DNA from 4 places in the Bradyrhizobium sp. USDA 4452 genome. Region 1 is predicted to be linked to each of the others. Evidence: predicted binding sites of a transcription regulator. Region 1 holds the regulator's gene; each other region holds the start of a gene.
The links. Region 1 encodes PhoB, which activates phosphate uptake and scavenging genes when phosphate is short. Its sites were predicted from a motif close to TGTCATNNANCTGTCAT; they were not measured.
Positions count from the first base shown of each region.

Region 1 (5,835 bases):
CGGCACGCTGATCACCTCCGTCATCGCGATGCTGATCGCCATTCCGGTCGGCATCGGCATCGCCGTGTTCCTGACCGAGCTCTGCCCGCAAGTGCTGCGCCGTCCGATCGGCATCGCCATCGAGCTGCTCGCCGGCATCCCCTCGATCATCTACGGCATGTGGGGCTTCTTCGTGCTGGGCCCGTTCCTGGCCAACACGTTCCAGCCCTTCATGATCCGGATATTCGAGGGCGTCCCGGTGCTCGGCGCGGTGTTTGCCGGCCCGCCGTCCTATCTCAGCCTGTTCAACGCCGCGCTGATCCTGGCCATCATGGTGCTGCCCTTCATCACCGCGATCTCGGTCGACGTGTTCAAGACCGTGCCGCCGGTGCTGAAAGAAGCCGCCTACGGCATGGGCTGCACCACTTGGGAAGTCGTCCGCAGCGTCGTGATCCCCTACACCCGGGTCGGCGTGATCGGCGGCATCATGCTGGCGCTCGGCCGCGCGCTCGGCGAGACCATGGCGGTGACCTTCATCATCGGCAACTCGTTCCGCATCTCGTCGTCGATCTTCGCGCCGGGCACCACGATCTCGGCGGCGATCGCCAGCGAATTCGCCGAGAGCGACGGCCTGCACCAGTCCGGCCTGATCCTGCTCGGCCTCTTGCTGTTCGTGCTGACCTTCTTCGTGCTCGCCGGCGCGCGGCTGATGCTGATGCGGCTTGAAAAGAAGGCGGGGAAGTAACGCCATGAACCCGATCTACAAATCCCGCCGCCGCAGCGACATCGTCGTTCGCACGCTCTGCGTCGGCGCGGCGTTGTTCGGCGTCACCTGGCTGGCGCTGATCCTGATCACGCTGCTCTACAACGGCATCGCAGGCCTCAGCGTGCAACTGTTCACCCAGAATACGCCGCCGCCGGGCTCGACCGATGGCGGCCTGCTCAATGCCATCGTCGGCTCCGTGATCATGACGGTGATCGGCGTCGGCATCGGCGCGCCGCTCGGCCTGTTCGCCGGCACCTACCTTGCCGAGTACGGCAAGCACGACAAGCTCACCTCGGTGATCCGCTTCATCAACGACATCCTGCTCAGTGCGCCGTCGATCATCATCGGCCTGTTCATCTATGGCGCGGTGGTGGTGCCGATGCGCGGCTTCTCGGCGATCGCGGGTGCGCTTGCGCTCGCAGTGATCGTGATCCCGGTCGTGGTGCGCACCACCGAGGACATGCTGCTGCTGGTGCCCAACCCGCTGCGCGAGGCGGCCTCCGCGCTCGGCCTGCCGCGTTCGCTGGTGATCAAGCGGATCGCTTATCGTGCTGCGCGCAGCGGGTTGATCACCGGCGTGCTGCTGGCGACCGCCCGCGTCGCGGGCGAGACCGCGCCGCTGCTGTTCACCGCGCTGTCGAACCAGTTCTTCAGCTGGGACTTGACCAAGACGATGGCCAACCTGCCGGTGACCATCAACAACTTCGTGCAGAGCCCCTACGCCTACTGGAAAGAGCTGGCGTGGAGCGGTGCGCTGCTCATCACCTTCACCGTGCTCGCGCTGAATATCGGCGCGCGTATCCTTGGTGCCGAAAGGGCCGCAAAATGACCGAGCTTTCCGTCTCCACGACCGCCGCGAGCCACGTTCCGCAGGTGCCGCTGCCGGAAGCGCCGCCGAAAGTCACGGTGCGCAACCTCAACTTCTATTACGGCGAGCACCACGCGCTGAAGAACATCAACCTGACGCTCGGCACCAACCGCGTCACGGCGTTCATCGGCCCGTCGGGCTGCGGCAAGTCGACCCTGCTGCGCATCTTCAACCGGATGTATGATCTCTATCCGGGCCAGCGCGCTGTCGGCCAGCTGATGCTGGACCAGACCAACATTCTTGATCCCAAGCTCGACCTCAATCTGCTGCGCGCGCGCGTCGGCATGGTGTTCCAGAAGCCGACGCCGTTCCCGATGACGATCTACGAGAACATCGCCTTCGGCATCCGCCTCTACGAGAAGATCTCGAAGTCCGAGATGGACGACCGGGTCGAGAAGGCGCTGCGCGGCGGTGCGCTGTGGAACGAGGTCAAGGACAAGCTGAACGCTTCCGGCCTGTCGCTTTCTGGCGGCCAGCAGCAGCGGCTGTGCATCGCGCGCACCGTGGCGGTGCGTCCCGAGGTGATCCTGTTCGACGAGCCGTGCTCTGCGCTCGATCCGATCTCGACCGCCAAGGTCGAGGAACTGATCCAGGAGCTCTCCGAGGACTACACGATCGCGATCGTCACCCACAACATGCAGCAGGCGGCGCGCGTCTCCGACAAGACCGCCTTCATGTATCTCGGCGAGCTGATCGAGTTCGACGACACCAACAAGATCTTCACCTCGCCGAGCGATCGACGCACCCAGGACTACATCACCGGCCGGTTCGGCTGAGGAGAATGACGATGGCTTCTGAACATACCGCCAAGGCATTCGACAGCGACCTGCAGGAATTGACCCGCCTGGTCGCCGAGATGGGCGGGCTCGTCGAGCGGATGATTACCGAGTCGGTCGACGCGCTGATCCGTCGCGACGTCGCGCTCGGCAAGCGCGTGGTCGCCGCGGACATCGAGATCGACAATCTGCAGCGTGTCATCGAAGAGCGCGCGGTGCTGACGATCGCCCGCCGCCAGCCGATGGCGATCGACCTGCGCGAGATCGTCAGCGCGATGCGCGTCGCCACCGATCTCGAGCGGATCGGCGACCTCGCCAAGAACATGGGCAAGCGCGTCGCGGCGCTGGAGAGCGATTTCCAGCCGCTGAAGCTGATCCGCGGCCTGGAGCACATGACCGACCTCGTGCTGTCGCAGGTCAAGTCGGTGCTCGACGCCTATGCCGCGCACGATCTGCCGGCGGCGATGAACGTCTGGAAGGGCGACGAGGAGGTCGACGCGATCTGCACCTCGCTGTTCCGCGAGCTCTTGACCTACATGATGGAGGATCCGCGCAACATCTCGTTCTGCATCCATCTGATGTTCTGCGCCAAGAACATCGAGCGGATCGGCGATCACGCCACCAATATCGCCGAGACCGTGTTCTACATGATCGAAGGCCAGCAGATCACCGACAAGCGTCCGAAGGGCGACATGACCAACTTTGCCACCACTGTGCCGGGTACCTAGGACATGATCCGCGGGCGCGGAGCCGGATTGTCTTCACGACAAGCCGTTTTCCGCAGGGGTTATGCTCAGGAAAGTAAGCGTTTCGGTTTGCGTCTGGGCAACGGATCATCACAGAGAGAGAACTTAAACCGATGAGCGCACGCATTCTGGTAGTCGAAGACGAGGAAGCGCTGACGACACTGTTGCGCTACAACCTCGATGCGGAAGGCTACGATGTCGAAACGGTGGGGCGCGGCGACGATGCCGACACCCGCCTGAAGGAGCGCGTTCCCGACCTCGTGGTGCTGGACTGGATGCTTCCGGGCCTGTCCGGCATCGAGCTGTGCCGTCGCCTGCGTGCGCGGCCCGAGACCAAGCAGCTTCCGATCATCATGCTGACCGCGCGCGGCGAGGAGAGTGAGCGCGTGCGCGGGCTTGCCACCGGCGCCGACGACTACATCGTCAAGCCGTTCTCGGTGCCGGAATTGCTGGCACGGGTGAAGGGCCTGCTGCGCCGTGCGAGTCCGGAGCGGCTTGCGACCGTGCTGACCTATGGCGACATCGAGCTCGATCGCGAGAAGCGCCGCGTGGCGCGCTCGGGCCGTCCGATCGATCTCGGGCCGACCGAGTATCGGCTGCTCGAATTCTTCCTCGAGCATCCCGGCCGCGTGTTCAGCCGCGAGCAGCTGCTCGACAGCGTCTGGGGCCGCGACATCTATATCGATGAACGTACCGTCGACGTGCATATCGGCCGTCTGCGCAAGCTGCTCAATCCCGGCCGCGAGCAGGATCCGATCCGCACCGTGCGCGGCGCCGGCTACGCGCTCGACGATCGCTTTGCAAAGGCCGAGCCGCAGCCGTAAGGCAGTGCAGCAATCGCAAGCACAATGTCGTTCCGGCTTTGGCCGGGACAACGCCGGTGAAGTAGCCGGGCTACGAGCCACAAAAAAATCCCCGCTTGCGCGGGGATTTGTTTTTGCAGTCCAGGCAGTTTCCCGAGTGCTTACTTGATCTGTGGCTTCGCCGAGGGCCGGCGGCGATCGGCGGCGGGCTGGTAGGCGACGCGCGAGTGATGCGCGCAATAGGGCAGGCCGGCGAGCGCCTTGCCGCCGCAGAAGAAGAATTCCGGGCTCGAGGGATCGCCGACCGGCCAGTGGCAGGTGGCCTCGTTGAGCTCGAGCAGCGACAGCCGCTGGCTCATCGGCACCACATTGTCGAAGGAGATCGGATCCGGCTCCATCTCGACCTCGAAAGCGTGCGCGAGCGCGGTGTTGCCGCGCGAGACCGGGCGCGCCACCCGCATCATGTGCTGGGCGGGGCGGGCCTTGCGCTGCCGCGGCGCGGCCGTGGAAGGGGCCTTGGCGCGGCCGGAGAGGCCGAGCCGATGCACTTTGCCGATCACGGCGTTTCGCGTCACATTGCCAAGTTCCGCCGCGATCTGGCTGGCCGAGAGGCCGGATTCCCAGAGCTTCTTCAGCTGCTCGACGCGATCGTCGGACCAGGTCAATACCGTCATCGCATTCTTCCTTTCGCATGGCGCCGGCCAATCAACGGAGCGGCGCTGCGAGCCAATCTGGACAAATATCCCTGCGGCCAGAATCCCTTAGCCCTCGCCGGGCACGGTGTTGCGCCCGAACGTTTACGCGAGAACGAAGGCTACTTAGAGGGTCCAGTACTGCCGCACGAGATGTCGTACCCGACAGGTCAAACGCTACAATATGGCGTGACTCTGGCGCAAGAGTCCGCGGCCGTGCGTCCACATGTTCCCACACAGTTAAGCATTGCCGTGCGGCTTTTCCACCGCACCGGAATGCTCCGGATTGCGCTGGGTTCGCATCGCAGGAACGCCGGCAGGGGCCGGCTGCTGGCGATTGACACTGACCGGCCGCAGCATAGAATGATGTGCACGTGCCGCCCGCAAAGGCGGCCGTTTTGTTTTCCGAAGCTGGCGGTTGCTGCGCTGGCGTCAAGCCGCGCAGCAATTGACGGTTTCAAACCGGCAGTGAACGCCATGACCAACGCCTCGTCGCATCTGCTCCCCGTCTTCGCCAGGGTCGATCTCGGCTTCGAGCGCGGTGAGGGCGCCTGGCTGATCGCAACCAACGGCGACCGCTATCTCGACTTCACCTCGGGTGTCGCGGTGAACGCGCTCGGACATGCGCATCCGCATCTGGTCAAGGCGCTGCAGGAGCAGGCGACCAGGCTCTGGCACATGTCGAACCTGTTCAAGAGCCCGGACGGCGAAGTGCTCGCCGCGCGGCTGTGCGAGCAGAGCTTTGCCGACTTTGTGTTTTTCTGCAATTCCGGCGCGGAAGCGATGGAGGGCGTGATCAAGCTGGTCCGCCACTACCACTTCTCCAAGGGCCATCCCGAGCGCTACCGCATCATTACCTTCGAAGGCGCCTTCCATGGCCGCACGCTGGGTACGCTGGCTGCGACCGGCTCGGCGAAATACCTCGAAGGTTTCGGCCCGCCGATGGACGGCTTCGACCAGGTGCCGCACGGCGACATCGAGGCGGTGAAGAAGGCGATCGGCCCGAACACCGCCGGCATCCTGATCGAGCCGGTGCAGGGCGAGGGCGGCGTGCGCTCGGCGCCGCAGGCCTTCTTCAAGGCGCTGCGCGCCCTGTGCGACGAGCACGGCCTGCTGCTCGCATTCGACGAGGTGCAGACCGGCATGGGCCGCACCGGCGAGCTGTTCGCCTACAAGCGCACCGGCGTCACGCCGGACGTGATGTC
Region 1 covers NZ_JBSSGK010000001.1:3,421,305-3,427,139, reverse strand. The annotation lists gene pstC (phosphate ABC transporter permease subunit PstC) at 1-724, shown strand, start outside; gene pstA (phosphate ABC transporter permease PstA) at 729-1,574, shown strand; gene pstB (phosphate ABC transporter ATP-binding protein PstB) at 1,571-2,389, shown strand; gene phoU (phosphate signaling complex protein PhoU) at 2,401-3,117, shown strand; gene phoB (phosphate regulon transcriptional regulator PhoB) at 3,249-3,959, shown strand; gene ACVISU_RS16480 (GcrA family cell cycle regulator) at 4,100-4,612, opposite strand; gene ACVISU_RS16475 (acetylornithine transaminase) at 5,108-5,835, shown strand, end outside.

Region 2 (5,835 bases), 1.7 Mb from region 1:
CGACGCTGCCCGACAGCCTGCCGATGATCGGCGAAGCGCCACGGCATCGCGGGCTCTGGCTCGCCTTCGGCAACCAGCATATCGGCTTCACCACCGGCCCCGGAACGGGCGCTGCGGTCGCGGCGATGATCGCAGGCGCCACGCCGCCGTTCGACGTGAGGGCGTTTTCGCCTGCCCGGTATATCGCGTGACTTGCGCGAGGCCGCCTGCGATGCTGGGAACGCGAGGCGAGCGCAAGGCGCGCGGCAACCGAGGGGCAGGATGAACTACGTCTGGGATTTCGGAATCCTCGCCAAGTACAGCCATCTGTTCTGGCTCGGGCTCGGCTGGACCATGGCCTACACCATCGGCACCATCATCCTCGGCACCTTGATCGGCCTGATCGTCGGCATGCTGCGGCTGCGGCGCATTCCCGTGATCGACTGGCTGCTGATCGCCTACATCGAGCTGTTCCGCTGCACGCCGCTGCTGGTGCAGATCATCTGGTTCTACTACGCGTTTCCGGTCGTGATCGGCGTCAACATCCCGGCGCATGTCGCAGCCGTCAGCGTGCTGTCGCTCTATGGCGGCGCGTTTTATGCCGAGATCGTCCGCGGCTCGATCGAGAGCGTGCCGGTCGGGCAGTGGGACGCGGCGAAGGCGCTCGGCTTCCGCGGCTGGCGGCTGATGCGGCTCGTGATCCTGCCGCAGGCGCTGAAACCGATGATGGCGCCCTACGTCAACCAGTCGGTGACGCAACTGAAGAACACCTCGCTGGTCTCGATCATCGCGGTGCCCGATCTCGTCTACAACGCCACCCTGATCAACGCCGACACCTACCGGCCGCTCGAGGTCTACACCATCGTGGCGGTGATCTACTTTGCGATCCTGTTTCCCTCGACGCTGGTGGCAAGGCGGCTGGAGCGCGGGCTGACCTACGACAAGGTCTGAGACGGCCCTTCTCGCTCTCCCCGCTCTTCGCGGGGAGAGGTGAGGCGGAGTCAGCCTGACGTCAGATATTCAGCTCCACCGGCACGTCCTCGGCCTTGACGCCGGCGAGGCCGAGGCCCTTGACGAACCATTCGCGCATCTGGCCGATGCCGCGATTGTAGTCGATCCACACCGAGAGGAAATCGCGCCACCGCTTGTCCTGTTCGCGCCGCACCGCCGTGCCGCTCGCGATCGTCACCGACGGCGAGGCCAGGATCTTGTAGGTGCCGAGGTTCGGGTTCTTGGCGATCGCGGTCAGCCCGAGCACCAGCGCATTGACCACGCAATCGACGCGGCCCGACGACATTTCCAGCATCACCTCGTCGCGTGACTTCAGCGACTTGATGGTGGCGTTCGGCGCAAAGCGCCGCGCGACGGCCTCGTTGGCCGAGCCGACGTCGACCGCGATCTTGACGTCGGGCTTGTTGATGTCGGCCCAGGTCTTGGCCTCCAGGCCCTTCTTCAGCATCGCGCCGAACGGATGCGGGAACACCAGATTGGTGAAGTCCACCACCAGCGCCCGCTGCGGCGTCGGGTTGAGCGCAAAGCCGAGATCGATCTTGTTGGCCTGCAGATCGAGAATCGAATTCCCGTAGGTCGACTCGACATATTCCAGCTTGACGTCGAGCAGTTTGGCGAGGTCGTTCGCCATCTCGATCGAGAAGCCGGACCAGGTGCCGGTGGCGAGGTCCTTGTTGAAATACGGCAGCTCGCCCGGCAGCACCGCGATCCGCAGCACCTTGTTGGCGCGGATGCGATCCAGGGTGTTGTCGGCGGTCTGCGCCGAGGCCGGGGTTGCCATCGCGGCCGCGAGTGCCACGCCGCTGCCGATCCCGAGCGCATAGCGCAGCGCGTCGCGGCGATCTTCGGAAATTGCGATGTCGTCGGATTGAGTCAAGCGGGCCTCCCTGCACCAGATCGGGGAAGCCTAGCGTCGGTATCCGGCGCCAGCAAGGGCGCGGGCCTGCGCCCAAAGTAGGCGAGCCGAAGAGGAGATGCCTATCTCTTAGCCTGGCCCAGCTTGCGCCAAGCTATCGCATACAGCCGGCTTCCGCAGGGGCGCACTGCCAAAATATCGAAAACAACCCCATGCACAGTAGCCGGGGCGTACCTGCATTCGACACGTCGACTTGACATGTCGGGCAAATCAGTGGCACTATTCTATTATTCCGAAACTGCGCAGGTGCGGCCTTCCCCTCTCCCCGTGAGAGCGGGGGAGGAGAAATCGAGACTGCCCAGCTCAATACCGTCCCGGCACGTACATCTCCGGCGGGATCGGGCCGCGGTGATAGTCGGGGTTGCGCACCCGCGGCGGCAGCACCACCGGTTGGTGGGCGACCTGCTGATAGGGAATCTGGCTGAGCAAATGCGAGATGCAGTTGAGCCGGGCGCGCTTCTTGTCGACGGCATCGACGATCCACCACGGCGAGTCCGGCAGGTGCGTGCGCTCCAGCATCGTCTCCTTGGCCTTGGTGTAGAGCTCCCAGCGGGTCCGCGCCTCGACGTCCATTGGGCTCAGCTTCCACTGCTTCAGCGGATCCTGGATACGCATCGAGAAGCGGAACGCCTGCTCCTCGTCGGTGATCGAGAACCAGTATTTCAAGAGGATGGTGCCGGAGCGGATCAGCATACGCTCGAATTCCGGCACCGACTTGAAGAACTCCTCATACTGCTCGTCGGTGCAGAACCCCATCACCTTCTCGACGCCGGCGCGGTTGTACCAGCTGCGGTCGAACAGCACGATCTCGCCGCCGGCCGGCAGGTGCGAGACATAGCGCTGGAAGTACCATTGCGTGCGTTCGCGCTCGTTCGGTGCCGGCAGCGCCGCGACGCGGCAGATGCGCGGGTTGAGCCGCTGGGTGATGCGCTTGATCACGCCGCCCTTGCCGGCGGAATCGCGGCCCTCGAACAGCACCACGACCTTCTGCTTCTCGTGCTGCACCCAGTCCTGCAGCTTGACCAGCTCGCCCTGCAGCCGCAGCAATTCGCGGAAGTAGAATTTGCGGTCGATCGACGGCTTGCCGGCGGCGCCGTCGTGGTCGAGCTCGTCGAGCCTCATGTCGTCGAGCTCGAGCTCGAGCTCCTCGTCGAGGCTGTCGGCCATCTCCTGATGGATGCGGGCGCGCAAGGCTTCGTCGCGCAAGGCTTCGTCGCGGGAGGCTTCATCACGGGCGGCTTCGTCGGTGAGGTCGGAGGCGGTCATGAAGGTCCGTCTTTCAGTGTGTTAGATGGAGCGACGGAAGCATTGACGGGCGATGTTACCCCTCTATGACAACGGCATGACCGCTGTTTCACGCCAGCGCGCGGACTGTGCTATCAAGCGCTGACAAGATCAAAAAAGGAGACGCCGATGATTTCGCTCACGCCAAAAGATATCCTGCCGGAGGACGGCACCGCCGGCACGCTGGTCGGACGGGTCTGGCTGCCGCAGGCCGGCGGCCCGGCCGTGGTCGCGGTGCGGGCGGACGGCGTGTTCGATGTCACCGCGCGTTTCCCGACCGTAAGCGCGTTGTGCGAGGAAGCCGATCCCGCGGCGGCGTTGCGCGGCACGCGCGGCGAGCGGATCGGCGATTTCGAGGCCATTCTCGCCAACACGCCGCCCGACGGGCGCGACGTGACAAAACCGCATCTGCTCGCGCCGGTCGATTTGCAGGTGCTGAAAGCCGCCGGCGTCACCTTCGCGATCTCGATGCTGGAGCGGGTGATCGAGGAGCGGGCGCGCGGCAACCCGTCGTCGGCGGAGGCGATCCGCAAGGAGGTGGTGCGCCTCGTCGGCGACGATCTCTCCAAGTTGAAGCCCGGCTCCGAGCAGGCGATGCGGTTGAAGCAGGTGCTGATCGACCAGAACGCCTGGAGCCAGTACCTGGAGGTCGGCATCGGCCCCGACGCCGAAGTCTTCACCAAGGCGCCGACGCTGTCCTCGGTCGGCACCGGCATGGATGCCGGGCTGCATCCGAAGTCGACCTGGAACAATCCGGAGCCGGAGGTGGTGCTGATCGTCTCCGCCGCCGGCAAGATCGTCGGCGCCGCGCTCGGCAACGACGTCAACCTGCGCGATTTCGAGGGCCGCTCCGCGCTGCTGCTGTCGAAGGCCAAGGACAACAACGCCTCCTGCGCGATCGGCCCGCTGCTCCGGCTGTTCGACGGGACCTTCTCGCTCGACGACGTCAGGAAGATGGATGTCGGCCTCACCGTGACGGGCACCGACGGCTTCGTGCTCGAGGGGCATTCTTCGATCAGCAAGATCAGCCGCGACCCGACCGATCTGGTCGCCCAGACCATCGGGCCCGTGCATCAATATCCCGATGGATTTGCGCTGTTCCTGGGCACGATGTTTGCGCCGGTCAAGGACCGCGACGCCAGGGGCGAGGGGTTCACCCACAAGCGCGACGACATCGTCACCATCGACGCGCCGCAGCTCGGCAAGCTCGTCAACCGCATGCGGGGCAGCGACGAATGCGAGCCATGGACCTTCGGCGTTGGCGCGTTGATGAAGAACCTCGCGCAGCGCAAGGTGCTGTGACGTAGAAACGTCGCGCGCAGGGTGTGTTGGACGGGCTCCGGCGCAACCCGTCCTGTCACGTGGCGATGCACGCTGCTCTGTGACGTGCTATACTTCGCTGCTGCCGCCCTCGTTGTCGAACATGTTCAGAAACCTGGGCGGCAGATCAATCGCATGCCGCAACTTGTGCGCGCGCAGATGCGCGAAACTCGGAGCGACCGCTTGTCGCGCCGTTATGTGAACCAGTTCATCCTCGTTCGCGCCGATCCGTTTCAGCATATGGGCTCGACGCGAACAGAAGGAGTCGCGGACATGAGCGAGCAGCCATCAAACGGAATGCCCGATTGGCTCACGACGGACATGCTGGTGATCGCCGTCGCACTGGTGATCATCGTGATGGGCATCTGGATCGCGCCGTAGCTGCCGCGGCCTACGCGGCGATGCCGCGCCTTACAGGCCGATCATCCGGAAGATCATGCCTCCGATATTCGGGCCATGATGGTGGTGGCGCCGATGACGGCCTCGCGGAGGTTCGTCGTTGCCTGCGGCCATCGAGGTCCTGCCGCCGTCTTGCTCTGGGCCGACCGCGTCGAACGCGGCCTTCTGCTCGTCGCTGAGCGAGCCGTAGAAGGTGTCCAGCGCCGGACGCACCGTGCCGATCGCCTGAAGCATCGTGTCGAGCCTGGCTCCGACCGCTGCAAGGCGTGCCGGTGGCGTGCGCGCGTCGGTGGGCGGACAGGACGATTTCAAGATGTCCTCGGCTTTTGTCGCCGCGTCGCGCAGGGCATCAAGGCTCGCCCGCTGCGCGTCTGTTGGCTTGACGTCGCGTTCGATGACGTCACCGGGCCACGAGATGGCAGAAGGCTGCGCCGTGTTGCAGGTGGCGTTGTCCGACGTCGCCTCACGCTGGCCGCGGTGCTGACCGGCCACCAGCGCGGTCACCTTGGCTTTCTGGTCGTCGCTGAGCAGCCCGTAAAACTTCTCCAGCGCCGGCTGCAGAATGCCGACCGCGTCGCGCATCGCCTGAAGCCGCTGCTGCATCGCGGCGAGGCGGCTCGGTGCGGTCAGCGGCACGTCCTTGGGACACGAATTGAGGATGGTCGCGGACGCCTTCTGCGAAGCGTTGGCGAGGTCGTCGAGCGCGGCGCTCTGCTCCGCGTTGGGTTGAATGGCGCTGCGGAATTGCTCGATCGGGAAGCCCGCGATATCGCCTCTGTCGCTGCCGCACATGTCGGCAAGGGTGGTGGCTTGCGCGCGTGCGCTGGACCGGCCTGTTCTCGGCGGACCGGCGCGGCCGGGCAGGTAGTCGGCATAGCCGCTCAGGGCATCGTAGTCATAGGGACCGAACAGACCGGTGTAGAGGT
Region 2 covers NZ_JBSSGK010000001.1:1,708,233-1,714,067, reverse strand. The annotation lists gene ACVISU_RS08240 (NAD(P)/FAD-dependent oxidoreductase) at 1-191, shown strand, start outside; gene ACVISU_RS08235 (amino acid ABC transporter permease) at 262-930, shown strand; gene ACVISU_RS08230 (transporter substrate-binding domain-containing protein) at 992-1,867, opposite strand; gene ppk2 (polyphosphate kinase 2) at 2,210-3,172, opposite strand; gene ACVISU_RS08220 (fumarylacetoacetate hydrolase family protein) at 3,320-4,492, shown strand; gene ACVISU_RS08215 (hypothetical protein) at 4,580-4,750, opposite strand; gene ACVISU_RS08210 (Spy/CpxP family protein refolding chaperone) at 4,922-5,835, opposite strand, start outside.
Region 2: a site for PhoB is predicted at 3,238-3,254, ahead of ppk2 (polyphosphate kinase 2). Genes of this name have one in related genera too.

Region 3 (5,835 bases), 3.3 Mb from region 1:
GCAGCCTGCTCGAGAGATCGCGATCGCTGTCGTCAAGGACCGCAACGTCCATGCGTTGCAATATGCGCAGCTTTCGGGCTTGCCGTATCGTCTCGACGGCGTTCCCGGGCATGCGTTCCCAAACCTCGGGCGGCGTTTGGGCGCAGGCCGATTAGGAACGGTCGCGCACATCACGAGTTTTCCCAGCATCGATTTTGCGAACTGAGGAGAGCGCATGATGTTGATCAAATCCATCGTTGCCGGCGTGGCCGGCTCCGCACTGCTTGCGACCGTTGCGTTTGCGCAGGCACCCGCTGACAAAGGCGACAAGATGGATCCTGCGGCAACGACAACGGCCACGTCGCCGAGCTCGTACAAGGGCGACTGGCGCGCCTCGAAGGTCGTCGGCCTCAGCGTGTATAACGACAGCAACGAGAGCGTCGGCTCGATCAATGACCTTCTGATGGACAAGGGTGGTGCCATCAAGGCGGTCGTGATCGGCGTCGGCGGCTTCCTTGGCGTCGGCGAGCATCTGGTCGCCGTGCCGCTCGACAAGGTGAAGTTCGTCAACGAGCCCGTCGCCTCGACCAGCGCGGCAAACACTGGCAGCACCAACAAGTCGACGACCACCACGGGCGCGGCGCCCGCGGCCACCACGTCGAAGACGAATCCCTGGTATCCGGATCACGCGGTGTTCAGCGCGACCAAGGATGAGCTGAAGGCGATGCCCGAGTTCAAATACACGACCGAGTAACCCGGATCGCGTTGCCTGAAAGTCGAATGCGCCCGGCGATGCCGGGCGCATTTGTCAATGGGGTGAACGACAGCTCCCTTGTGGGCGTCACCAGCCGAGTTCACCCAAATACGCAGCGCGGGCGGCGACGCCGGTGTGGGTGAAATCGGTGAACACTCCGTCGACGCCGAGACGGAAGAACTTCAGATATTCCTGGCTCGGATCGCCGCGGTAGTCGGCAGCCAGATATTTCTTCTCGTTCCGGAACGTGAAGACATGCACGAACAGGCCGAGCTTGTGCGCGTCGGCGATGACGCTGGTTGGCTCCTGCGTCGAAGCTTCCGCCGTCGATCCCTTGGTGGGCTTGCCGTCGGCGCCGCTGTCCTTCCACGGTGAGATCTTGTAGGGCACGATATAGGCCTTCCACGGACCGATGCCGTCGGCATAGGTCTTGATCTCGGCGAGGCCCTCGGGCGTCAGCATCGCATCGAAGGTGCGGCCGTCACCCGCGACCGTCCAGTCATACGGACGGGAATTGGCGATGTTGTTGAGCAGCACCTTGCCGGTCTTGAAGTCGACGCCGTTGCCGTCGATCAGCTGGACCTGCCGGGTTTCCAGTCCGTGGCCGCGCATGTATTTCAGGCTGCCGGGCTCGAAGCTCTGCACGATGATCGGAGCGTCTTTCGCGTTGAGGCCGTTCTCCTTGATGATCTTGATCAGGGCGTCCTCGAGCGGGCGGCTGCCGGGCGCGCCGCAGCCATTGGCGATCGCCTGGGCATTGTTCCAGGTCGGGTTCTTGGTTTCCGGATAGACCGAGATCGTGCGCCCCGTCGCCTTGCTCTTGGCCTTGGCGATGTCGATGATGTCCTGGAAACTGATGATCGGAAACTTGCCGTTGAACAGTTTCGGCCGTTCGTTGGCCGCATCATAGGTGGTGCCGGCGATCCATTCTCTCAGCTCAGCCATGGTGAAATCGGTGATCGACCAGTCATTGGTATGGTCGTCGCCATCGGCGATCAGCGCCTTCAGCACCGATTTCGGATCGGCCGGGTCGACGAGATCGGTGGGATATTCAACGGGGCCGCTGGTCGAGGTTTGCGCCCATTTCACCTTGACCGGAACGCCCGGCACGGTGCGCTTGCGCTTAGCGACTTCCGGATTGGTCTTCGCCACCTCGGCGACGTTGGTGTTGTCGCCGAGCCATGGATTGTGGCGCGCCACCAGCACGCAATCCTTGGTCAGATGCAGGTCCTCCTCGAGCGAGTCGGTGCCGAGGTCGGCGGCAAGTTCATACGATGCCTCGGTCTCCTCGGGCACCAGGCCCGGCACGCCGCGATGCCCGATCACGAGCGGCAGCTTGCCGTCGACGGTCAGGAATGGTTTCGCGCCTGATGGCGCCGCGCCGGTTTGCGCCGATGCCATCGACGGCGGCAGAACGGCCAGGGCCGCCACACCCAGCAGCATCGCGCCAACATGCACCTTCCGTCGCGAACGAATCTGCTTCACGGCCAAGTCTCCATCTTTTCTGCGGCTCGATGCCACAAGGTCCGGGCTGCTGTCTTGTCTCAATCTTCTGACAGTCCGATGACTGTTGGCCGAGGCGGGCCGTCAAAAGCATTGAGATGCGCCCGGGGCAGCACGCTGGTCATCGTGGCACGCAGCCAGACGCCGCGCATTGTCAACGCTCGATCCGGACGCTCATGCCGGGCTCGAGACCTTCCGCGGCGCCTGCGGGATCGAGACGCAGGCGCAACGTGTTGCGGTCGTGATCGCCGATCACGCGCTCGGCCTGCCAGGTGGCGAACACCCCGAGCGGCCGCAATTCAGTGATGGCAGCCTTGGTGGTGGCGCCGGAACCGTTCGGTATCACGCTCACGGTCTTGCGCATCGCAAGGCCGTCCAGATGGTCCTCGCGCACATTGAACGACAGCCATTGCTTGCCGGCCGCCGCAATCATCAGGATCGGCTGACCCGCACGCACGTTCTCGCCGACTTCGGCCGCGATCACGCTGACCACGCCGTCGACCGGTGCGCGCAGCACCATCTTGTCGAGACGGCGCTCGAGCACCGCGACGGCGGCCGCGGCCGCCTGCACTTGTGCGTCGGCGATGGCGCGTTCCTCCTTGGTCGGTCCCGCGACGGCGGCATCGTAATTGGCCTGGGCCGCGGCCACGCCGGCGCGCGCGGCGGCAACGTCGTTCTCGGACTGGTCGAGCGCCTGCTGGGTTTCAAAACTTTGGCTCGCCAGCGTGGTGATCCGCTTGAGCTGCGTCTCAACATAGTCGAGGCGCGAATTGGCCTTGGAGATCGCGGCTTTCAGCGCATCGATCTGCTCGCGCCGGACGCCGGCATAGACGTTGTTGCGGCTCGCCACCGCGGCGGCGAGCGCGGCCCGCGCCTGGTCCGCCTGTGCGGTCAGCTCGACGGCGGAAAGCTTGGCGAGGACGTCGCCGGCGTGCACCTGCGCGCCTTTCTCGACCGCGATCGACACCAGCTGGCCGTTCACTTCCGGTTCGATCCTGACCTCGGTCGAGCGGACCACGCCGACGATTGCGGGCGCCGGCGTCGCGCGGCTCTCGGCATAGACCAGCGCACCCGCGACGAGCACGAGCGGGATCGCGACAATGGCGACGCGCCTAGCGTTGGGCATGTTGCTGTCCTCTCTTGAACACCAGCGCGGAGATCACGGCGAGCACGAAATAGCCGAGCGCCAGGCACCATAGCCTGAGCCAGTCGTGCGAGACCTCCCAGAGGCTGGCGCCGAGCTGGTTGATGCGCACGAGGCCGTCGATCGCCGAGTCCGCGGGGAACAGCCGGCCGAGCGCCGTCGCCGCAGGGGGGATGGCCTCGCGCGGCCATGCGAAGCCGGCGGTGAAGAATTGCGGCAGGCTGGTTGCCAGCAGCAGGATGGTGGCGTTCTCCGGCCGTGTGAACCAGGCGCCGATCGCCTGTCCCAGGAAGCTCGTCGCCAGCAGGAAGACGGTCGCCAGCGCGAAGATCTGCGGCAGATGGCCCAGCGTCGAAAAGCCATAGATCCGCGGCAGCACGATCAGATACAGCGCGAGCGCCGGCAGATAGAGGGTCAGATGGGCCACGCTGCGACCGAGCACGCCCGCGACCGTGCTGCGGGAGTTCGCCAGCGCCGTGCCGGTCAGCATCGCCGCGCCGATCAGCAGCGTCTGTTGCAGGATCAGGATGAACGCCGCCGGGACGATGTAGCTCGCATAGCCGCCGACCGGGTTGAAGATCGGTTGCAGCAGGACGTTGGCCGGGCTGAGGCTTGCGAGCTTCGCCTTGACCAGGCTTGCGTCGGCGCGGGCGCCGCGCGACACCAGCTCGGATGTCAGCGTGCCGATCGCGGTGGCGACGGCGCCTGCGGTCGACCGGAAGATGAACAGATAGGTGGCGTCCGCGTAGACCGGGATGTGCGCGGTGAGGCCCTTGAGCACATCGCGCTCGGTGCCAGGGGGGATCTGCACGGCGGCAAATGCATAGCCGCGATCGATCGCGCTGCTCGCCTCCGCAAGGGTGCGGGCGCGCACCGTCACGCTCAACGTGCCGCTGGCGTCGAGCGTCTCGACGATCTGGCGCGAGAGATCGCTGAGATCGTTGTCGACGACTGCAATCGGCAGCTTGCGCAGGATCTGGCTCAGATAAGGCTGCGGATAATAGATGCCGTAGACCAGCGGCGCGAGGAACAGCAGGCTGAAGGCGTTGCGCGTGCCGAGCACGCGCCGCCACTCCGCCACGAAGGCGCCGCCGACGCCGGGTGCGACCTGCTCGCTGACCGCCGGTTCGCTTGGCCGCGCCGCCGCGAACCAGCCCCTGCGCGTTAGGCTCGCCATGCGCAGCAAGGCGAGCGCGGCAAACAGCAGCGTGAGGCCCGCGAGCGCCGCGAAGGGGATTGCCGATTCCGATGCCGGCAATCCGCGCGCCGCCTGTCCCATCAGGACTGCCATGTACCAGCGCAGCGGCAGGATCGCGCTCCAGACCTGTGCGAACGTATTCATGCCGATGATGGGAAAGCCGACACCGGCATATCCGAAGGCAGGGGAGGCGATCAGGCCGGCAAGGCCGAGCCCGGTCGCGAGGTCGCCGACCAAAAGCTGCAGCAGGGCGCCGAGCGACAGATAAGCGATGATCAGCAGCAGGCCCGCGGCGATCATCAGCAGCACGTCGCCCTTGAACGGAATCTGCAGCACGCCCTCGAGGATCAGCGGCTGGGCCAGCATGATCAGGATGAAGATCACGAACAGCGGCGCCAGCTTGCCGGCGAGTGCGGCGATCGGATCGCCGCCGGCGCTTTCCAGCCACTCGCGCGCATTGCGGCGGCGGAATTCGGAGCCAACCGAATAGCCCGCGGCGAGCGTGATCACGACGTGGATGATCGTCGGCAGCAGCGCGCGCAGCAGGAATTGCGCATAGTTCTTCTGCGGATTGACCAGCGCGATGGTCTCCGCGGATAGCGTTCCCATCGATGCCGGGCCGGGCGCGGCGCGGTTGGCCGGAGCTGCCGCGCTCGCAGCTGCGGACAACACATCGTTCAGGCCCGACGAGGCGATGCCGGCCGCGGTCAGGAATTGCTGGTTGTAGAAGCCGACCACCTGCGGGCGGCGATCGGCCTTCAGGTCGCGTTCGAAATTCGGCGGGATGAAGATCGCCGAGATCGCCTTGCCGGACCGGATGTCCTGCACCGCGGTCGCCAGCGAACCGGAATCGTCGACGATCCGCAGACTCGGCGACGCTGCGACGTGCTGCGTCAGCGCGCGCGAAGTATCCGACTTGTCGGTGTCGACGACGGTGACGCCGAGGCCGCGGATCACCGGTTGGCTGAACACCGTGGTCAGCACCACGAAGGCGAACAGCGGCACGCCGAAGATCAAGAGCAATGCCACGCGGTCACCGAGCAGCCACCGCCACTCGCGCTGCGCGACCCGCCAGAATCCGGGCTGCGATGCCAGCCTCATTGCCGCGACCGCCAGTCGAGATAGGCGCTCATGCCGGGCCGCAGCTCGGGCACCGGCTGCACCGGATAGGCGCGGATCGAGAATGTCCGCAGATCGAAATCGCCGGTGGCGCGGGTCGCGCGCCAGCTCGCATATTCGCCCTTGGTCGCGATCAGC
Region 3 covers NZ_JBSSGK010000001.1:6,764,146-6,769,980, forward strand. The annotation lists gene ACVISU_RS31645 (PRC-barrel domain-containing protein) at 218-733, shown strand; gene ACVISU_RS31650 (glycerophosphodiester phosphodiesterase family protein) at 821-2,218, opposite strand; gene ACVISU_RS31655 (HlyD family secretion protein) at 2,391-3,362, opposite strand; gene ACVISU_RS31660 (ABC transporter permease) at 3,349-5,679, opposite strand; gene ACVISU_RS31665 (HlyD family secretion protein) at 5,676-5,835, opposite strand, start outside.
Region 3: a site for PhoB is predicted at 2,286-2,302, ahead of ACVISU_RS31650 (glycerophosphodiester phosphodiesterase family protein). Genes of this name have one in related genera too.

Region 4 (5,835 bases), 1.1 Mb from region 1:
CGTCGATCGCGGCGGCCTCGATCACGCTCTTCGGGATGCTCTGCAGGCCTGCGAGGAAGAACAGGAAATTGTAGGAGATCTGCTTCCAGGCCGCGGCGAGGATGATCAGGGCCGCCGCCTGGTCGCCGTTGAGCAGTGGATTCCAGTCGACGCCCATGGCGCGCAGATAGCGGGACAGCACACCGAGCGAGGGGTGCAGCATGAACACCCAGAGCACGCCGACCACCGGCGGGGCGACGGCGTAGGGCCAGATCAGCAGCGTGCGGTAGAGCGTCGAGCCGCGCAGCGGCTTGTCGGCCATCACGGCGAGCAGCAGCGCGAACGACAGCGAGGACACTGCGATCGCGAACGAGAACGCGAAGGTTCGGACGATCGCGGCGAAATAGGCCGGGTCCTTGAACAATTCGAGATAGTTCTCGAACCACACGAAGCTGGTGGAAAGGCCGAAGGCGTCCTGCAGCAGGAAGGACTGGATCACCGCCTGCGCGGCCGGCCAGTAGAAGAAGATCAGGACGATCGCGAGTTGCGGGGCAACCAGCGCGTACGGCAACAGCTTTGATTGGAAAATCGATTGCTTCTGCATGATCTCGGAAGAATTGGCAGGCCGCGCGCTTGCGGCCTGCCGGGTGCCTCAAGGCATCATCATGTCAGTGGACGGCGGTCTTTTCAAACTGCCGCAGCATCTGGTTGCCGCGCTCGACGGCCGAGTCCAGCGCCTGCTTGGCGGTCTTCTTGCCGGCCAGCGCCTGCTCGATCTCCTCCGACCACATGTCGCGCAGCTGCACCATGTTGCCGAGACGCAGACCGCGGGAGTTCTCGGTCGGCTCCTTGTTGGTGAGTTCGAGCAGCGGGGTCTCCAGATAGGGCTGGTCCTTGTAGAAGCCCTCTTCCTTGGCCTTGGCGTAAGCCGCCTTGGTGATCGGCAGATAGCCCGAGGCCTTGTGGATCCAGACCTGGCGGTCGGTGTCCGAGAGGAAGGTCAGGAATTTGGCGACGCCCTTGTATTCCTCGGCCGATTTGCCGCCCATGATCCAGAGCGAGGCGCCACCGATGATCGAGTTCTGCGGTGCGCTCTTGACGTCGGGATAATAGGGCATCGGCGCGGCGGTGAAGTTGAACTTGGCCTGCGCCTTGACGTTGCCGAAGAAGGCCGACGAGGTCAGGTAGATCGGGCACTCGCCGGAGGTGAAGCGGCCTTCGCCGGTGTTGGTGCGGCCGGCATAGTCGTAGGTCTTGTCCTTCTGCAGCTCGACCAGGTTCTCGAGATGCTTGACCTGCAGCGGGCCGTTGAATTCGAGCACGGTGTCGAAGCCGTCGAGGCCGTTGGCCTTGCTGGCGAGCGGCACGTTGTGCCATGCCGAGAGCTGCTCGAGATTGACCCAGGTGACCCACGAGCCGGAGAAGCCGCAGGTGGCGTAGCCGGCGGCCTTCAGTTTCTTGGCGTCCTCGAACACCTGCGGCCAGGTCTTCGGGATCTCGGCGATGTTGGCCTTCTTCAGCGCGTCGAGATTGACCCACATCACGGTCGACGACGAGTTGAAGGGGAACGACAGCATCTCGCCCTTCGAGGTCGAGTAGTAGCCGGTGATCGCGGGCAGATAGACGCTCGGATCGAACTTCTCGCCGGCGTCGGCCATCAGCTTGTAGACCGGCTTCACGGCGCCGGTGGCGGCCATCATGGTCGCGGTGCCGACCTCGAACACCTGCATGATGGCCGGCGCGTTGCCGGCACGGAAGGCGGCGATGCCGGCGTTCATGGTGTCGGCATAGCCGCCCTTGTAGGTCGGGATCACCTTGTAGTCGGACTGCGAAGCGTTGAAGTCGTTGGCCAGCTTGACGATGACGTCGTTGTTGGCGCCGGTCATCGCGTGCCACCACTGAATCTCCGTCACCGCAAACGCAGGCGACGCGAATACAAGTGCGGCAGCGGCTGCCGCAGCAGCGCCAAGTCGTCTGAAGATCATCAAAAGCCCCTCCCGGTTGGAACGCCATCTTTCGTTGCGCGCGTTATCAGCGCCGGATGACGTTCAAATGACCGTATAAACGAAAGCCATGGTAGGGGGGAAGCCGAGGCGAAGGGAAGCGGTAAAAAAGGCTGACATCGCAGCCCACGTGCGTGCGGTGCAACGCCGGACGCGACGTTGCACCGCAGGGGCAGGACGTGTTGGCTTGACGGAAAACCGGTGCCCGTCCCACATCGCGTGCGGGACGGGCTTGGTTCGAGGTGCTATCAGCGCTTTCGCTGAGGGCCGCAGACCACGCCCTTGTCGATCAGGCCGCTGATCTCATCCTTGGAGTAGCCGAACTCGCCGAGCACTTCGGCGGCGTGCTGGCTGAACTTCGGCGGCGTGCGGCGGAGGCTCGGCTTGGTGCGGTCGAGGCGGATCGGCGAGGCGACGCCCTTGTACCAATCCTTCTCGATGACGTCACCGCGATGGATCGTATGCGGGTTGGTCAGCGCCTGGTCGATCTTCTGCACCGGGCCGGCCGGCAGGCCGGCGGCGAGCAGCCGGTTGCACAGCGGCTCGGCCTCGTGCTGGCTGAAGACCGCGGCAAGCTCGGCGCGCAGCGCGTCGCGGTTGGCGATGCGATCCTTGTTGCGGGCAAAGCGCGGATCGGTGCCGAGCTCGGGCTTGCCGATCTCCTTGGCGAGCTTGCGGAAGGTGCCGTCATTGCCGACGCCGATGAAGATGTTGTCGGTCTTGGTCGGGAAGATCGCGTAGGGCACGAGGTTCGGATGCTCGTTGCCGGTGAGCGATGGCGGCTTGCCATGCATGAAATAGTTTGCGGTGTGCGGATGCATGATCGCAAGCCCGGTCTCGTACAGCGTGGTCTCGATGAACTGGCCGAGCCCGGAGCGCTGCCGCTCCGACAGCGCCATCAGGATGCCGATCGCCGCATAGAGACCGGTCGTGATGTCGACCAGCGGCACGCCGATGCGCATCGGGCCACTCTCGGGCGAGCCGGTCGCCGCGATCATGCCGGTCATCGCTTGGATGATCGCGTCATAGCCGGGATTGCCGCCGCGCGGGCCGTCGGCGCCGAAGCCGGAGATCCGGCAATGCACGAGACGCGGAAACTTCGCGCGCAGCACGTCGTTGCCGATGCCCCATTTGTCGAGCGTGCCTGGCTTGAAATTCTCGATCAGCACGTCGGCGGTCTCGAGCATCTTCATCAGCACGGTGCGTCCGCCCTCGGAGGCGAGGTCGAGGCCGATCGAACGCTTGTTGCGGTTGATGCCGACGAAATAGGCCGCGTCCTCCTCATGGAAGGGAGGGCCCCAGTCGCGCACCTCGTCGCCGGCGGGCGGCTCGACCTTGATCACGTCGGCGCCGTGGTCGGCAAGGATCTGGGTGCAATACGGGCCGCCGAGCACACGCGTCAGATCGATCACGCGCAGTCCGGCCATCGCGCCCGTAGCCGCTGGGGTATTCATGGAAACAACCTTCGCTCAGTTGGGATCGGAAAAATGCGATCCCAGAGCTAACGGTCTTCAGGCGAGGCAGCAATGCTTCCGTCGGCGCAGGCCCATGCAGCAGGCGGCGCGTACGTTCGCCAAGCGAACTGAAAGAAGCGAACTGGCATCTGCAGTGCTCTCTTGAAACGCAATAGTCCGCCACGCGGCACGTGGCGGACTATCGGCAGTCGGTGGACTAGACGACGCTCAGCTTGACGTCGACATTGCCGCGGGTCGCGTTGGAATAGGGGCACACATGGTGGGCCTTCTCGACCAGCGCCTCGGCGTCGGCGCGGGACAGGCCGGGCAGCGAGACGGCGAGCTCGACCGCGAGGCCGAAGCCACCTTCCGAGCGCGGGCCGATGCCGACCGTCGAGGTCACCGCGGCGTCGGCCGGAACCTTGGGGCCGCCCTGGGAGGCCACGAACTTCATGGCTCCGATAAAGCAGGCGGCATAGCCGGCCGCGAACAGCTGCTCCGGATTGTTGCCAGCGCCACCGCCGCCACCGAGCTCCTTCGGGGTGGTGAGCTTGACGTCGAGCGCGCCGTCGAGCGTTGCCGCATGGCCGTCGCGGCCGCCGGTTGCCTTGGCGCTGGTCTTGTAGAGCACGTTCACAGACATCGTGGTCTCCCTTGGTTTGGACCGGGTAGTTTAGGCTTGGGTTTGAATTCGACGAGAGATGTATTGCACACAGTTATATTGTGCACAATATAAAATATGCGGCCTCACATTTAATTGTTCGCAATTGAATCCGCGGTCACGGGAGGCCAGAATGACCTGGAAAGCGAGATGGATTCGATGGGAATCATGGTCAGGAAACAGACGGCGGCGGATCAGGCGCTGCGGCTCGATAACCAGATCTGCTTTGCGGTCTATTCGACCGCGCACGCCTTCAACCGCGTCTACAAGCCGCTGCTCGACCGGCTCGGCCTCACCTATCCGCAGTATCTCGTGATGCTGGCGCTGTGGGAGCGCGACGACGTGGCGGTGAAGGACCTCGGCGAGCGCCTGTTCCTGGATTCCGGCACGTTGACTCCGCTGCTGAAGCGGCTGGAGGCGGCCGAGCTGATCAGGCGGACCCGCAGCACCGAGGACGAGCGGGTCGTGCTGATCGCGCTGACGCCGCAGGGCCACGCGCTGCGCGAAAAGGCCAAGGCCGTTCCGCAGTCGATCCTCGCGGCTTCCGACTGCACGGTTGGTGAGTTGCTGGCGATGAAGGACGAGATCGTCGCCCTGCGCGACCGGTTGAATGCGGCGCTGGGGGAGTAGGCGGACGGTGGCTAGAGCCGCTTCCTGGCGAAGGCGCGGCCGCTGTGCGATTTGAGATACTTCTCGAACGCGAGGGCTTTGTACTTGTCTGGGAATGCGCAGTACCAGACCAGCTCCCACGGCTTGAATTTTGAAGTGTGCGCGGATTTGCCGGCGTTCTGCTCGGGGATGCGGCGCTTCAGGTCCTCGGTGGCGCCAACGTATTCCTGGTCAGATAATTCGATGCTGCGGATGATGTAGACGTACCACATTCGCATCCACTGAAGCGCGGGCAACAGAACCCTTGGCAGTCCGTCTTCGCCCTTCGGGCTACGCCGGACACCACGCTTCGCCCCTCAGGCTCCGCGCGGCTGCGCCACGCGTAGCCCGAAGGGCGAAGCGTGGTGGAGCCAGGCGGGATCGAACCGCCGACCTCTTGCATGCCATGCAAGCGCTCTCCCAGCTGAGCTATGGCCCCTTATCCAGTTGGGTCGATCCTGGGGGATCAATCCCGGTCCGCACGGCCTAGGCGACTCGCGCGGGAGCACCGTTGATCACAGATCGGCGCCGATCTCAAGTCTCTTCGTCGCCGCCGACGTCACCAATGATATCGGTGACGTCCTCATCGCCCTCTTCCTCGTCGGCGATGAAGGTCGAATCGTCGTCGTCATCGTCGTCGATGGTCTCATCGACCTCGATATCGTCCTCGGATTCGGGAACCTGCGCCTTGACCTTGCCGGTGTTCTCCTCGGCATCGGCCTCCTCGAGCGAGACCAACTCTTCGGCCTCGGCGGGCTCCGGCATGTCGGCGGCGGTCGCAGGCGAATTGACGGGGGCGCCACGGCCCCGCGGCGGGGCTACGGGCGCGATCGGCACGACCTCACCGGTGTAGGGCGAAATCACCGGATTCTTGTTGAGATCGTAGAACTTCTTGCCCGTGGTCGGGCAAATGCGCTTGGTTCCGAGCTCGGACTTGGCCAACGTGGTCATCCCAGAATTTTGCTGAAAAACGGAGCTTCACTTGGCTAGTTGAGCCGCCGCTGTCAATAGCGGTGTGCGCGCAAGTGACGGGCGCGTGACGCGGTGTTGCCTATGTGATACCTGCCGCGGCGCGAGAGGACACAATCTT
Region 4 covers NZ_JBSSGK010000001.1:4,512,158-4,517,992, forward strand. The annotation lists gene ugpA (sn-glycerol-3-phosphate ABC transporter permease UgpA) at 1-583, opposite strand, end outside; gene ugpB (sn-glycerol-3-phosphate ABC transporter substrate-binding protein UgpB) at 648-1,964, opposite strand; gene ACVISU_RS21690 (CaiB/BaiF CoA transferase family protein) at 2,231-3,436, opposite strand; gene ACVISU_RS21695 (organic hydroperoxide resistance protein) at 3,654-4,079, opposite strand; gene ACVISU_RS21700 (MarR family winged helix-turn-helix transcriptional regulator) at 4,266-4,727, shown strand; gene ACVISU_RS21705 (GIY-YIG nuclease family protein) at 4,739-4,978, opposite strand; tRNA gene ACVISU_RS21710 (tRNA-Ala) at 5,109-5,184, opposite strand; gene ACVISU_RS21715 (TIGR02300 family protein) at 5,280-5,687, opposite strand; gene aroA (3-phosphoshikimate 1-carboxyvinyltransferase) at 5,834-5,835, shown strand, end outside.
Region 4: a site for PhoB is predicted at 2,021-2,037, ahead of ugpB (sn-glycerol-3-phosphate ABC transporter substrate-binding protein UgpB). Genes of this name have one in related genera too.